Sinorhizobium fredii NGR234: one gene and its partner. The protein of the gene in region 2 interacts with the protein of the main gene of each other region in a pairwise test. Links are inferred from orthologs where the notes say so. Each region holds a gene or a part of one and is shown on either strand. Other genes may lie near its edges. The genes, in order: cysE and cysK.

Region 1 (6,212 bases), 2.5 Mb from region 2 along the record:
GCTTGCGGTCATTGATGTAGCGGGCCGAAAGCTCGACGGCCGCCCGGATCGCCTCGTTCGAATATTTGAGGTGGTGATACTCCTCGAAATAGGGCTTCAGCCCCCGCATAATCTCAATCGCGTCGGCAACCGTCGGCTCGTTGACGTCGATCTTCTGGAAGCGGCGGACGAGGGCCCGGTCCTTCTCGAAGAACTGGCGATACTCCTTGTAGGTGGTCGAACCGATGCAGCGGATCGAGCCGGACGAGAGCGCCGGCTTCAGGAGGTTGGATGCATCCATCGCACCGCCCGATGTCGCGCCGGCGCCGATCACCGTATGGATCTCGTCGATGAAGAGGACCGCGCCGTGGTATTCCTCGAGTTCCTTGACGACCTGCTTCAGGCGCTCTTCGAAATCGCCGCGATAACGCGTACCGGCGAGCAGCGTCCCCATGTCGAGGGCAAAGATCGTGGCGTCCTGAAGTGCCTCCGGCACCTGCTTTTCGACAATGCGCTTGGCGAGACCCTCGGCGATCGCCGTCTTGCCGACGCCTGGATCCCCGACATAGAGCGGGTTGTTCTTTGACCTGCGGCAAAGGACCTGGATGGTGCGGTTTACCTCGGCGTGCCGGCCGATCAGCGGGTCGATCTTTCCGGACTTGGCCTTTTCGTTCAAGTTGACACAGTAAGCCGTCAGCGCATCCTGCTGCTTTTTCGGACCGGTTTCCTCGCTCTCGCGCGGTGCCTTCTGCTCCGACTCCTGATCTTCTGCGCCCCGCACCTGCCGCGACTCCGAACTGCCGGGGCGCTTGCCGATGCCGTGCGAGATGAAATTCACCGCATCGTAACGCGTCATTTCCTGCTCCTGCAGGAAATAGGCCGCATGGCTCTCGCGCTCGGCGAAGATGGCGACGAGCACATTGGCTCCCGTCACCTCTTCACGGCCGGAGGATTGCACGTGGATGACGGCACGCTGGATGACGCGTTGGAAGCCGGCAGTGGGCTTGGAGTCTTCATCATAGCCGGTGATCAGATTGGACAATTCGTTGTCGACATAGTCCGTCACGGTCTTGCGAAGTGTTTCCAGATTTACATTGCATGCGCCCATCACGGCCGCCGCATCGGCATCATCGATCAATGCCAGCAGCAGGTGCTCGAGCGTCGCATATTCATGATGGCGCTCGTTGGCAAAAGTCAGTGCCTGATGCAGCGCCTTTTCGAGGCTGGGCGAAAATGTTGGCACGTTAGTTCCTCATTTCTTTTCCATGACGCATTGCAACGGATGCTGATGCTGCCTGGCGAAATCCATTACCTGCGTCACTTTGGTTTCGGCGACTTCGTAGGTAAAGACGCCGCATTCTCCAACGCCGTGGTTGTGGACATGAAGCATAATGACCGTCGCTTGTTCCCGGTCCTTCTGAAAAAACCGTTCCAGGATATGGACGACGAACTCCATCGGCGTGTAATCGTCATTCAAAAGCAGAACGCGGTACAAACTCGGCTTCTTGGTCTTCGGCTTGGTGCGTGTGATAACGGACGTGCCACGACTGGGGCCGCCTCCGTTTCCTTCGCTTCCCTGCTGCATCCGGACCGGCATGGCGATCATTCTGTTTCATTCCCTTGACAGCCGCAATCCATGAAGGTGGCTGCGGCCTGCTTGCCTTTATCTAATGGTTCGTTCTTGGATTTTAAGACCGAACCGACGCACTGCAATCATATTCGCACGGCCAAGCACAAGATTGATCAAATTTCTTCGGCCATTGTGATTGGCATTATGCCTTGTCCCAAACTGTCGATGCGGCTCGATAAATGGAGCAGCCGAGAACAAGAAGGCCGGCCGCGGCAACCGCGACCGGCCTTCTTGCGATAGCGATGGTCTATATCGTCAGGCGGCGGCAGCAGACTTCACGGCTGCGGTTGCCTTGGCGACCGGCGCCTCGTAGGGCTTGTAGGCGTCCTTGGCGAGATCCGCATACATCTCACCGATCTTCGATGCTTCGGCGACGAAAGCCTCATAGCTCGACTTCAGATAGTTCGTCTGAAGTTCGAAGGCTGCTTCGAGGCTCTTGGCACCCGACAGCTTTTCGAGATGGGCGATACCGTCTTCGAAGGACTTCTTCGAGTAGTCTGCTGCTTCGGTCGCAATGGCCTGATAGCCCTTGGTCAGCGCCGAGTAGCTCTTCACGGCCACGTCCAGTGCTTCCTTGCTTTTCTTGTTTGCGTCGTCGAAATTAAACATCAAGCTTCTCCTTGTGGGCGGTGGGCAAGCGTCAGTCTAGGTGCACTGCACAAAAAGTCAAGTTCAGTGTGCGATGCAATAAAACACAATTCTTGCAACGACTTGATGAAGATCCGGCCGCGACCGACCATTTTCTGTAAAAATATGACTTTATAAGAAAAAGCCGGCCCGTTGCTCAGGGCCGGCTTAAGTGAATGATGGAGCGCGCAGTTGTCGATCGACCGCGCGGCGTTCCGATCACAGGTCCACGTCGAGGATTGCCATCGAGAAACTATAGGAAAGCTCGCCGTCTTCCTCGTCGCGAAATATGACGCCAAGGAATTCATCGCCAAGGTAAACCTCCGCGGATTCGTCCTTCCTGGGACGAGCCTTGACGACCATCGCGGGATTCAAAGTGCGCTTGAAATAGGCCTCAAGCTTGCGGATTTCTTCGGGCTTCAAATCTCTTCTCCGTATCCGGTTGATTTGCGGCGCTTCTCGCATGCGGCGTTGCCAGGTGTAAACCCACACGCCGGCGCGCACTCATGAAGATGATAGCGAATAGCCGTAACGCATTGGATTATCGCTGAGATTTTTCCGCGCGCGCCCTCAGATATCGAAGCTCGCCAGGATCTGGTCCATCTGCCGCGAGGGCTCGGAGCATCCAGCCTCGCCGACCACCTTGGCGGGAACGCCGGCCACCGTCGTCTTCGGCGGAACCGCCTTCAGCACGACCGATCCGGCCGCCACCCGCGAGCAATGGCCGATATGGATATTGCCGAGGATTTTCGCCCCGGCGCCGATCAGCACGCCGTCGCCGATCTTCGGGTGCCGATCGCTGCCCTCCTTGCCGGTGCCGCCAAGGGTCACGCCGTGCAGGATCGATACATTGTCGCCGATGACCGCCGTTTCGCCAACGACGAGACCCGTCGCGTGGTCGAGGAAGATGCCGCGCCCGACGCGCGCGGCCGGGTTGATGTCGGTCTGGAAGACGCTCGAGGAGCGGCTCTGGAGATAGAGGGCGAAATCCTTCCTCCCGCGGGTCCAGAGCCAGTGGGCGAGCCGGTGCGTCTGGATCGCGTGGAAGCCCTTGAAATAGAGCACGGGCTCGAGGAACCGCGTGCAGGCCGGGTCGCGGTCGTAGACGGCCTGGATGTCGACGCGCAGGATCGTGCTCCATTCAGGCCAATCCTCGAGCATTTCCAGGAAGGTCTGGTGGAGCAGATTGGCCTGCAGGTCGGGATGGTCGAGCCGCTCGCAGATCCGGTAGACCACGCTCTCTTCCAGCGAATGCTGGTTGACCACCGTCGAATAAAGAAAGGCGGCAAGCATCGGATCGCGCTCGGCTGCCAGGCGCGCCTCTTCGCGCAGGCTGTCCCAGATGGGGTCGACCGCTTTCAGCGGTTCCGTGTGGCGAAGTTCGGTCTTGGCGACCATAGTCGCGCTCCTTCCTGTCAACATAGCCTGGTCAATCTATTGCCCGCGCTGCCCCTTATATAGGGCAATTTCCGAACGACATAAATGGGCTCGCAGGGTTTCAGTCGGCGATCGCTACGAGCCTATGCGCGACCGACCTCGCCGAAAAACTCAAGAACCGCCTTTTTGAAGACGCGGTCGCCGACCGCCAGCATATGGTCACGGCCCGGGATATCCAGCGCCCGGGCCTGCGGCATCAGGGCGGCGAGTTCCAGCGCCGATCCGGCGACATCATCCTTGGTGCCGACCCCGATCAGAACGGGCACATCGATGCGCCCGACATCCTCGGCGGAGAGCAGGTCGCGCGAGGTCGAAATGCAGGCGGCAAGTGCTTGACGGTCGCTTTTCGTCTGGTCGGCAAAGGCGCGGAACATGCGGCCGCGCGCATGCGTCACGTCTTCGAGCGACGGCGCCAGCAGCGCATCGGCAATCGGATCCCAATCCCCCACCCCGGTCACCATGCCTATTCCGAGACCGCCGAACACGAGCGAGCGGACGCGATGCGGGTGATGCAACGCCAGAAATGCCGAGACGCGCGCGCCCATCGAATAGCCCATGACATGCGCCTCGCCGATGCCAAGATGGACGAGAAGGGCGGCGGCGTCGCCGGCCATCTGGTGCGGATGGTAGACCGAGGCGTCATAAGGCTTGCTGCTTGCGCCGTGACCGCGATTGTCGAACGCGACGACCCGATAGCCGGCATCGCCGAGCGTCTTCAGCCAGCCGGGATAAACCCAGTTGACGTTGGCGCTCGAGGCAAACCCGTGAATGAGCAGCACCGGATCTCCCGACGGGTCGCCCTCGTCGAAATAGGCGATTTCCAGGTCGTCATGCGTGAAGCGCGAGAATGGCGGAGGGGTCAAATCCATGGTTTTCCCAGACATCGATCGTTTTCGCCGCAAAACTAGGCGGGAATGGTATGGCCGAAAACCCCCGCCCCGGCAAAAACCACAAGCGCGTCGTGATTGTTGCTACACATTTGCACCAAAGCTCACTATGGTGCCGGCAAAATCGACACCAGACTTGCATTCATCGGAGTACGACATGGCCGGCCACAGCATCCCCCATTTCCAGAATGACGGCGGGCACCAGGTCATCGAGATCGGCGTCAAGGAATTCATGTGCACCGGCGCATCCGTTCCCTTCGATCATCCCCATATCTTCATCGACATGGGCGACGACAACGAAAAGGTCTGCTCCTATTGCTCGACGCTCTATCGCTACAATGCGAGCCTGAAGGCGACCGAGACAATCCCGCCGGGCTGTCTCTTCGAGACCAAGGCCGCCTGACCAACCCGAGCTGCTGGCGCGACGCCGATGCAAAAGGCTGAACCGGTCGCGATCGTTGGCGCCGGCATTGCCGGACTGACAATGGCGCTGTGCCTTGCGCGGCACGGGATTCCTGCAGATGTTTTCGAGCAGGCGGACGCCCTGGACGAAGTGGGCGCCGGGCTGCAAGTGTCGCCGAACGCCTCGCGCATCCTGATGGAACTCGGCCTGCTCCCTGCGCTTGAGGACGTGTGGAGCGAACCAGACTCGATCGCGCTTGTCGACGGACGCACGCTGCGATCGCTCGCGGAAGTTCCAACTGGTGCCAAAGCGAGGAGCCGTTGGGCGGCCCCCTATGGGGTGCTGCATCGCGCCAGTCTGCAGAAAATCCTCCTGGACGCCGTACGATCGGAGCCACACTGCCGTCTCCATCTGGAAACCCGAATTGCTGGTGATCCGGCCGCTGCGGTTGGGGAAGCGGTCGGACGCCGTCCTTCCGTGGTCATCGGCGCCGATGGTCTCTGGTCGCAGGCAAGAACCGCGATCGCCGGGGCCGGCACCGTCCGGTTCTCGGGCAATATCGCCTGGCGGCTGTTGCTGCCGCGCGCCGAAGCGTCCGCCTACCTTTCGGCAGATCGCGTCACTGCCTTCCTTGGGTCAAAGGCGCATTTGGTCGCCTACCCGCTCCGCGAGATCGACGGCTTCAATCTCGTCGCGATTGTTGGTGGCAAGCCGGCCGGGGCCGTCTGGACAGGCAAAGACTCTAGGGAAAGACGACGCGAATTTGCCGTTGCTTTCGAGACCTGGCACCCGGATTTGCATTCAATGATCGAAAGCGCCGCGTCAGCCACCTATTGGCCCCTGTGCACCGTCGACGAGGGGGCTTGGCACAATGGGCGAGACCTTGTCCTCATCGGCGACGCCGCCCATGCAATGACGCCCTTTGCTGCTCAGGGTGCAGCGATGGCAATCGAGGATGCCAGCGAACTGGCGTGTTGTCTTGCCGAATGTGTCGACGCTCCGGCCGCGTTCGGTCGGTACGAGCAGGCGCGCCGGGCTCGGATTTCCCGGGTGCGCAAACGCGCGGCCTTCAACCGTTTCGCCTATCACGCCCGTGGGCCGGTACGGGTCGCGCGAGACTTGGTCCTTGCTCTCAAGGGACCGGAAGCGCTCGCCGCCGATCTCGACTGGCTCTATGGATATGGCGCCTCGGGCCGCCAGAAGGCATAGGCGGCAGGCGGCAAACGTTCTCCGCCTGCACCGCACGGCC
Region 2 (6,166 bases):
CGCGAGGCCTGAGGATCGGCGAAAGCCGTATCATTTCCTCGCTCGATGCCTCCGGCCGTCCGCTCTCCGATCACGACCTCGTCACCTGTGTCGTCGAGGGTTTCGAATAGGCTTCGGTCTCCTTGCCTAAGCGCCTCACGCATTCTACATGTTGCGGGCGCCTTGGCGGCCTCTTGTCTGTCGGAGCCGATCAGGGCCGCCGTAGCGCTTTGAATTGCTGTGTAATTCGCCTCATAGCGATGCCCACTGGGCTTATACGGCGAAGATCCAACCAGGAACGGTAGAATGGCAAGAATCGTCAATGTCGGGGTCCAGATGGACCATGTGTCGGGCATCACCATTGCGGGCGATTCGACCTTTGCCATGAGCCTCGAGGCGCAGGCGCGCGGCTACCGTCTGTTCCACTACACGCCCGACAGGCTGTCGCTCCGCGACGGCAAGGTTTATGCGACCGCCCAGCAGATGACGCTGCGCGACGTCAAGGGCGACCACTTCACGCTCGACGAGCCGGAGCGGATCGACCTTTCGACCATGGACGTCATCCTGCTTCGCCAGGATCCGCCCTTCGACATGGCCTACATCACCTCGACGCACCTCTTGGAGCGGCTGCACCCGAAGACGCTCGTCGTCAACGACCCCGCCTGGGTCAGGAATTCGCCGGAAAAGATCTTCGTCACCGAATTCCCCGACCTGATGCCGCGCACGCTGATCACCCGCGATGCGGGTGAGATCGCCCGCTTCCGCCAGGAATTGGGCGACATCATCCTGAAGCCGCTCTACGGCAATGGCGGCGCCGGCGTCTTCCATTCGGCGCGCGACGACCGCAACCTCTCCTCGCTCCTCGAAATGTTCGGCCAGATGTTCCGCGAACCCTTCATCGCCCAGGAGTACCTGCCGGCGGTCCGCAAGGGCGACAAGCGCATCCTGCTCGTCGACGGCGAACCCGTCGGTGCGATCAACCGGGTTCCGGCCGAGCACGACGCGCGATCCAACATGCATGTCGGCGGGCGGGCCGAGGCGACCGAACTCACCGCCCGCGAGCAGGAAATCTGCGCCCGCATCGGCCCGGCGTTGAAACAGCGCGGCTTCCTCTTCGTCGGCATCGACGTGATCGGCGATTACATGACCGAGATCAACGTAACGTCGCCGACCGGCATCCGCGAGGTGAAGAAATTCGGCGGTGCCGATGTCGCGAGCCTGCTCTGGGACGCGATCGAGACGAAGCGCGGCTGACCCGCCGCCCCTTCCGAGGAAGCCGACTTGATGTGACCTGCGTGCCGCCTGCACACCGGAGTCATTGTCTCGCGCGTTTGTTCTATTATTGTTCTTGTTTTTAAGCGCGTGCCGTGCAAGATTTGGCGTGCTACCGGCGGCGGTTGTGCGGTGCAGGTCGGAGCAGTGGGGGCATCATGGTCGCGCGCGTCAGTACGGTTGCGTTTCAGGGGATCGAGGGCGTTCCGGTCGACGTCCAGGTGATGGTGGCGCCGGGAAAGGTCGGCATGCAGATCGTCGGTCTGCCGGACAAGGCGGTTGCCGAAAGCCGCGAGCGCGTCCAGGCGGCACTGCACGCCTCCGGTCTGGCGCTGCCGGCGAAGAAGGTGACGGTCAATCTGGCCCCGGCGGATCTGCCCAAGGAAGGCAGCCATTTCGATCTGGCCATCGCGCTCGGGCTGATGGCGGCGCTCGGCGCCATTCCCGCCGACGCGCTGTCCGGCTATGTCGTCATCGGCGAGCTCAATCTTGACGGCACGATCGCGCCGGTTGCCGGCGCGCTGCCGGCGGCAATCGGCGCCAATGCGCTCGGCAAGGGGCTGATCTGCCCGGCCGAAAGCGGCGCCGAAGCCGCCTGGGCCGGCTCCGAGATCGACATCCTAGCGCCACGCAGCCTGATCGCCATCGCCAATCATTTCCGCGGCACGCAGGTGCTCTCCCGTCCCGAGCCCGCCATCCGAGCCGCCGCCGCCAACCTTCCCGATCTCGCCGACATCAAGGGCCAGGAAAGCGCCAAGCGGGCGCTCGAAGTGGCAGCGGCCGGAAACCACAATCTGCTGATGGTCGGCCCGCCAGGGTCCGGCAAGTCAATGCTGGCGGCGCGTCTGCCCTCCATCCTGCCGCCGCTTTCGCCGGCCGAACTGCTCGAAGTCTCGATGATCCATTCGATCGCCGGCCAATTGCCGGGCGGCAAGCTTTCCGATCGCCGCCCATTCCGCGCTCCACATCATTCCGCCACGATGGCCGCCCTGATCGGCGGCGGCTTGCGCGCCAAGCCCGGCGAGGCGTCGCTTGCCCATCATGGCGTACTGTTTCTCGATGAATTTCCGGAATTCCCGCCGCAGGTGCTCGACGCGTTGCGCCAGCCGCTCGAAACCGCGGAGTGCGTCATTGCCCGCGCCAACCATCGTGTCAGCTATCCGGCGGCCATCCAGCTCGTCGCTGCCATGAACCCCTGCCGCTGCGGCATGGCCGGCGAACCGGGCCGCAGTTGCGCCCGCGGCCCGCGCTGCATGGCCGACTACCAGGCACGGATTTCCGGCCCGCTGATGGACCGCATCGACATCCGCATCGACGTGCCCGCCGTCAGCGCCGCCGACCTGATCCGTCCCGCCACGGCCGAGGCGAGCGCCGTCGTCGCCCGGCGCGTCGCCCGTGCCCGCGAACTGCAGAGGGACCGCTTCGCTGCGCTTGGCCATCCCGAGCTGACGAGCAATGCGCGTGCATCGACGACGATGATCGAGAAGATCGCCGAGCCCGACGCCGCCGGCCTCCAGCTCTTGAGGGATGCGGCGGAGAAGATGAAATTCTCGGCACGCGGCTACCATCGGGTGCTGAAGGTAGCGCGCACCCTTGCCGATCTCGACGGGGCGCCGACGGTCGGCCGCATCCATCTCGCCGAGGCGATCTCCTACCGCGTCGCCGGCGAGCGCCTGCCGGCGGCGGCGTAGCGTTGTCCGCGGGGCCGATGTGAACCCATGCGACGACGAGCACAAAGGGCAGGTGAAAGCGCCCTTTATATCAGCGTAGGGACTGTTTGGCCTACGCGCCTAGCCCCTCGAACAGCACCGTCGAGAGATAACGCTCGGCAAAGGACGGAATGATCACCACGATCGTCTTCCCCGCGTTCTCTTCGCGCTGGCCGACCTCGATCGCCGCCTGCAGCGCCGCACCGGAGGAAATGCCGACCGGCACGCCTTCGAGCTTTGCGACAAGGCGCGCCGTTTCGATGGCTTCGCCCGCGTTCACGGTGATCACCTCGTCATAGACGCCGGTGTCGAGGATCGCCGGCGCGAAGCCGGCGCCGATTCCCTGGATCTTGTGCGGACCGGGGGCTCCGCCGGAAAGAACCGGGGACTCCTCGGGTTCGACCGCGATCACCTTGACCGACGGCTTGCGCGCTTTCAGCACCTGGCCAGCGCCGGTGATCGTGCCGCCCGTGCCGATCCCCGAAACAAGGATGTCGACGCTGCCCTCGGTGTCGTTCCAGATTTCCTCGGCCGTCGTCCTGCGGTGGATCTCCGGATTGGCCGGGTTTTCGAATTGCTGCGGAATGATGGCGTCCGGCAGCGTCTCGACGAGTTCCTGCGCCTTGGCGATCGCCCCTTTCATGCCCTTCGTTCCCTCGGTCAGCACCAGCTCGGCGCCGAGCAGCGCCAGCATCTTGCGCCGTTCGACCGACATCGTCTCGGGCATGGTGAGGATCAGCCGGTAGCCCTTGGCAGCGGCGACGAAGGCGAGCGCGATGCCGGTGTTGCCGGAGGTCGGTTCGACAAGCGTCGTGCGGCCGGGTTCGATCTTGCCCTCAGCCTCGAGGGCTTCGACCATGGCGACGCCGATGCGGTCCTTGACCGAGGCGATCGGGTTGAAGAATTCCAGCTTGGCAAGCAGGTTCGCCTTCACGCCCTTTTCCGTGGCGAGCTTGTCGAGCCGCACGATGGGAGTGTCGCCGATCGTTTCGGTGATCGAGGAAAAGACGCGGCCGCGGCCGGGCTTGCGTGATTCAGGCATTTCGTTTCTCCCGTCGTTCAATTGATTGTCGTGAGAATAGGAACATTGACCGGACCATTCCAGAGCGAGAAAGCCGCGGATCGGAGCTTGGGAGGAAAAAGCGATAGCAAAACCCGCTGGTTGGGAAATCATTTTTCCAAGTCGCCCCGTCGCGGCGCAGCGAGCGAATTCGCTTGGGCGTCCGGCCGGTGTCGTCGGAAAAATTGATCCGGTGACAAGAACGACGTTGCCCGGAGTCGGGCAAGCCGTACACGTTCCGGAAGACTGCGGAAGGGATGCGTCGTGCCGGAAATTCAGAACCTTATCGGCTTCGCTTTGATCGCCCTCGGCATGGTGCTAACGCCGGGGCCGAACATGATCTATCTGATCTCTCGCTCGATCTGCCAGGGTCCGGCCGCCGGCCTCGTCTCGCTCGGCGGCGTGGCGCTCGGCTTCGTCTTCTACATGGTCTTTGCCGCGCTCGGCATCACCGCGCTGCTGTTGGCTGTTCCATTCGCCCACAACGCGCTTTGCTTCGCGGGCGCGCTCTATCTGCTTTACCTCGCCTGGCAGGCCGTGAAGCCCGGCGGACGCTCGCCGTTCCAGGTCCGCGACCTGCCGAAGGATGGGCCGCGCAAGCTCTTCGTCATGGGGCTTGTCACCAGCCTGCTCAATCCGAAGGTGGCGGCGCTCTATCTTTCGCTGCTGCCGCAGTTCATCCGACCGGAGTCCGGTAGCGTGCTGCTGCAGTCGCTCGTCTTCGGCAGCCTGCAGATCGTCATCAGCGTCACCGTCAACGCGCTGATCGCCGTGACGGCCGGGTCGATTGCCGCTTTCCTGGCCGGCCGTCCGCTCTTCATGCTGGTGCAGCGCTGGATGATGAGCACGGTGCTGGCGAGCCTCGCGGTCAGCATGGCCGCCGAGGCGCGCCGGTAGAAGGAATGCAAGCCCAAACAGCTTGCGTCCGGGGAACCGCTGCGCGATCCTCATCGGCGTGGCGGAGATTTGACCATGCCTCACCGATCAAGGTCATTCAGCTTGACCTCGGCCCATGTCGCGCAGGTGCACAGAGCGGTTGCGGACAGCGGCCCGGGACCTGGGATGAAACTGCATACAGACGCGGACTATGACGACTGGGTGGCGCGGATGACGAGGAGCCATCCGGCTCCCGGCTCGCCGACCTTGCTCTTCGCCTATGGATCATTGATCTGGAGGCCGGAGATCGACCATGTCGGAGAGGAGATCGGCATCGCCCGCGGCTGGCATCGGTCCTTCTGCTTCCGGATGCTCCGTTTTCGGGGAACACCCGAAGAGCCGGGGCTTATGATGGCTCTCGATCGGGGAGGTCAGTGCCGGGGCGTTCTTTACGAACTGCCGAGCGACGACCTCGAAGGGCAACTCGCAAGGCTGTTCCGGCGTGAGTTCACCTACAAGCCGCCCAACAGCATGCCCCGCTGGATCAAGGTCGAGACGGCGCACGGTTATGTTCCCGCCTTGGGTTTCGTCATGAACCGCGCTTCGCCATTCTATGCCGGACGTCTTCCCCTCGAAGCCGTCGCCGAAGTCCTGGCCCGAGCCTGCGGTCATGTCGGCTCGGGCGCGGAGTACCTCCTCAATACCGTGACGCATCTCGAGGCCAGGGGCATCCGGGATCGCAATTTGTGGCGTCTGCAAGCGCTCGTAGCGGAGTGCATCGAGCGCAGCACGACGGCGCCGCGCGTCTCATCAGACGCGCAAGGGTCGCGTTAGGCTCATTCAAACAGTGGGCGCATGAAGCTGCGTTCGTAGCTCAATATGCAGCGCGTTTCTTCGGCATAGGCGAAGGCTGCCTGGCATTCGGGATCAGCCGCCATCTTTTCGCGATAGCTCTCGTAAGCGGCAAGCGACGGAAAGCTGAAGAGCGCCAGCGCGATGTTGTTGGCCCCCTCATGCGGCATGAAATAGCCGTGATGTGTGCCGCCGAGCCGATTGACGAGCGGAATCCAGAGCTTGGCGTAATGCTCGAATTCCTTGAGCTTGTAGGGGTCGATGACGTATTTCAGGTAGCAGGTGATCATCAGGCACTCCGTTCGGTCTGCCGGTTGATAAGCGGGACCGAACGAAGCGTCCAGCCGAGATTGGTGCCGGCCGCGGCGATGAGGATCGCCACCGATCCTAAAATCTGCGCCGGTTGCAGCGCATGCCC

Evidence for each region.
Region 1: the proteins of cysK (region 2) and cysE interact in binary tests that used the Escherichia coli proteins (3 or more experiments, as listed by UniProt). The link is inferred for Sinorhizobium fredii NGR234 from one-to-one orthologs.

What each region holds. Positions count from the first base shown.
Region 1 is NC_012587.1:1,359,801-1,366,012, reverse strand. The notes cover bases 1,721-4,658. They hold cysE (serine O-acetyltransferase), read right to left. Parts: upstream 3,635-4,658; coding sequence 2,807-3,634; downstream 1,721-2,806. Other genes in these bases: NGR_RS17875 (alpha/beta fold hydrolase), read right to left, coding at 3,757-4,542; NGR_RS17885 (DUF3126 family protein), read right to left, coding at 2,456-2,659; NGR_RS17890 (phasin family protein), read right to left, coding at 1,865-2,218. Outside these bases: ATP-dependent Clp protease ATP-binding subunit ClpA, read right to left, coding at 1-1,222; ATP-dependent Clp protease adapter ClpS, read right to left, coding at 1,232-1,585; NGR_RS17870 (zinc-finger domain-containing protein), read left to right, coding at 4,718-4,963; NGR_RS17865 (FAD-dependent monooxygenase), read left to right, coding at 4,991-6,172.
Region 2 is NC_012587.1:3,891,123-3,897,288, forward strand. What follows is about bases 2,019-4,910. They hold cysK (cysteine synthase A), read right to left. Parts: upstream 4,003-4,910; coding sequence 3,034-4,002; downstream 2,019-3,033. Other genes in these bases: NGR_RS29520 (YifB family Mg chelatase-like AAA ATPase), read left to right, coding at 2,019-2,942; NGR_RS29530 (LysE family translocator), read left to right, coding at 4,285-4,910. In the rest of the region: NGR_RS29510 (endonuclease/exonuclease/phosphatase family protein), read left to right, coding at 1-110; gshB (glutathione synthase), read left to right, coding at 286-1,233; more of NGR_RS29520, read left to right, coding at 1,410-2,018; more of NGR_RS29530, read left to right, coding at 4,911-4,917; NGR_RS29535 (gamma-glutamylcyclotransferase), read left to right, coding at 4,993-5,730; NGR_RS29540 (NIPSNAP family protein), read right to left, coding at 5,733-6,038; NGR_RS29545 (DMT family transporter), read right to left, coding at 6,038-6,166.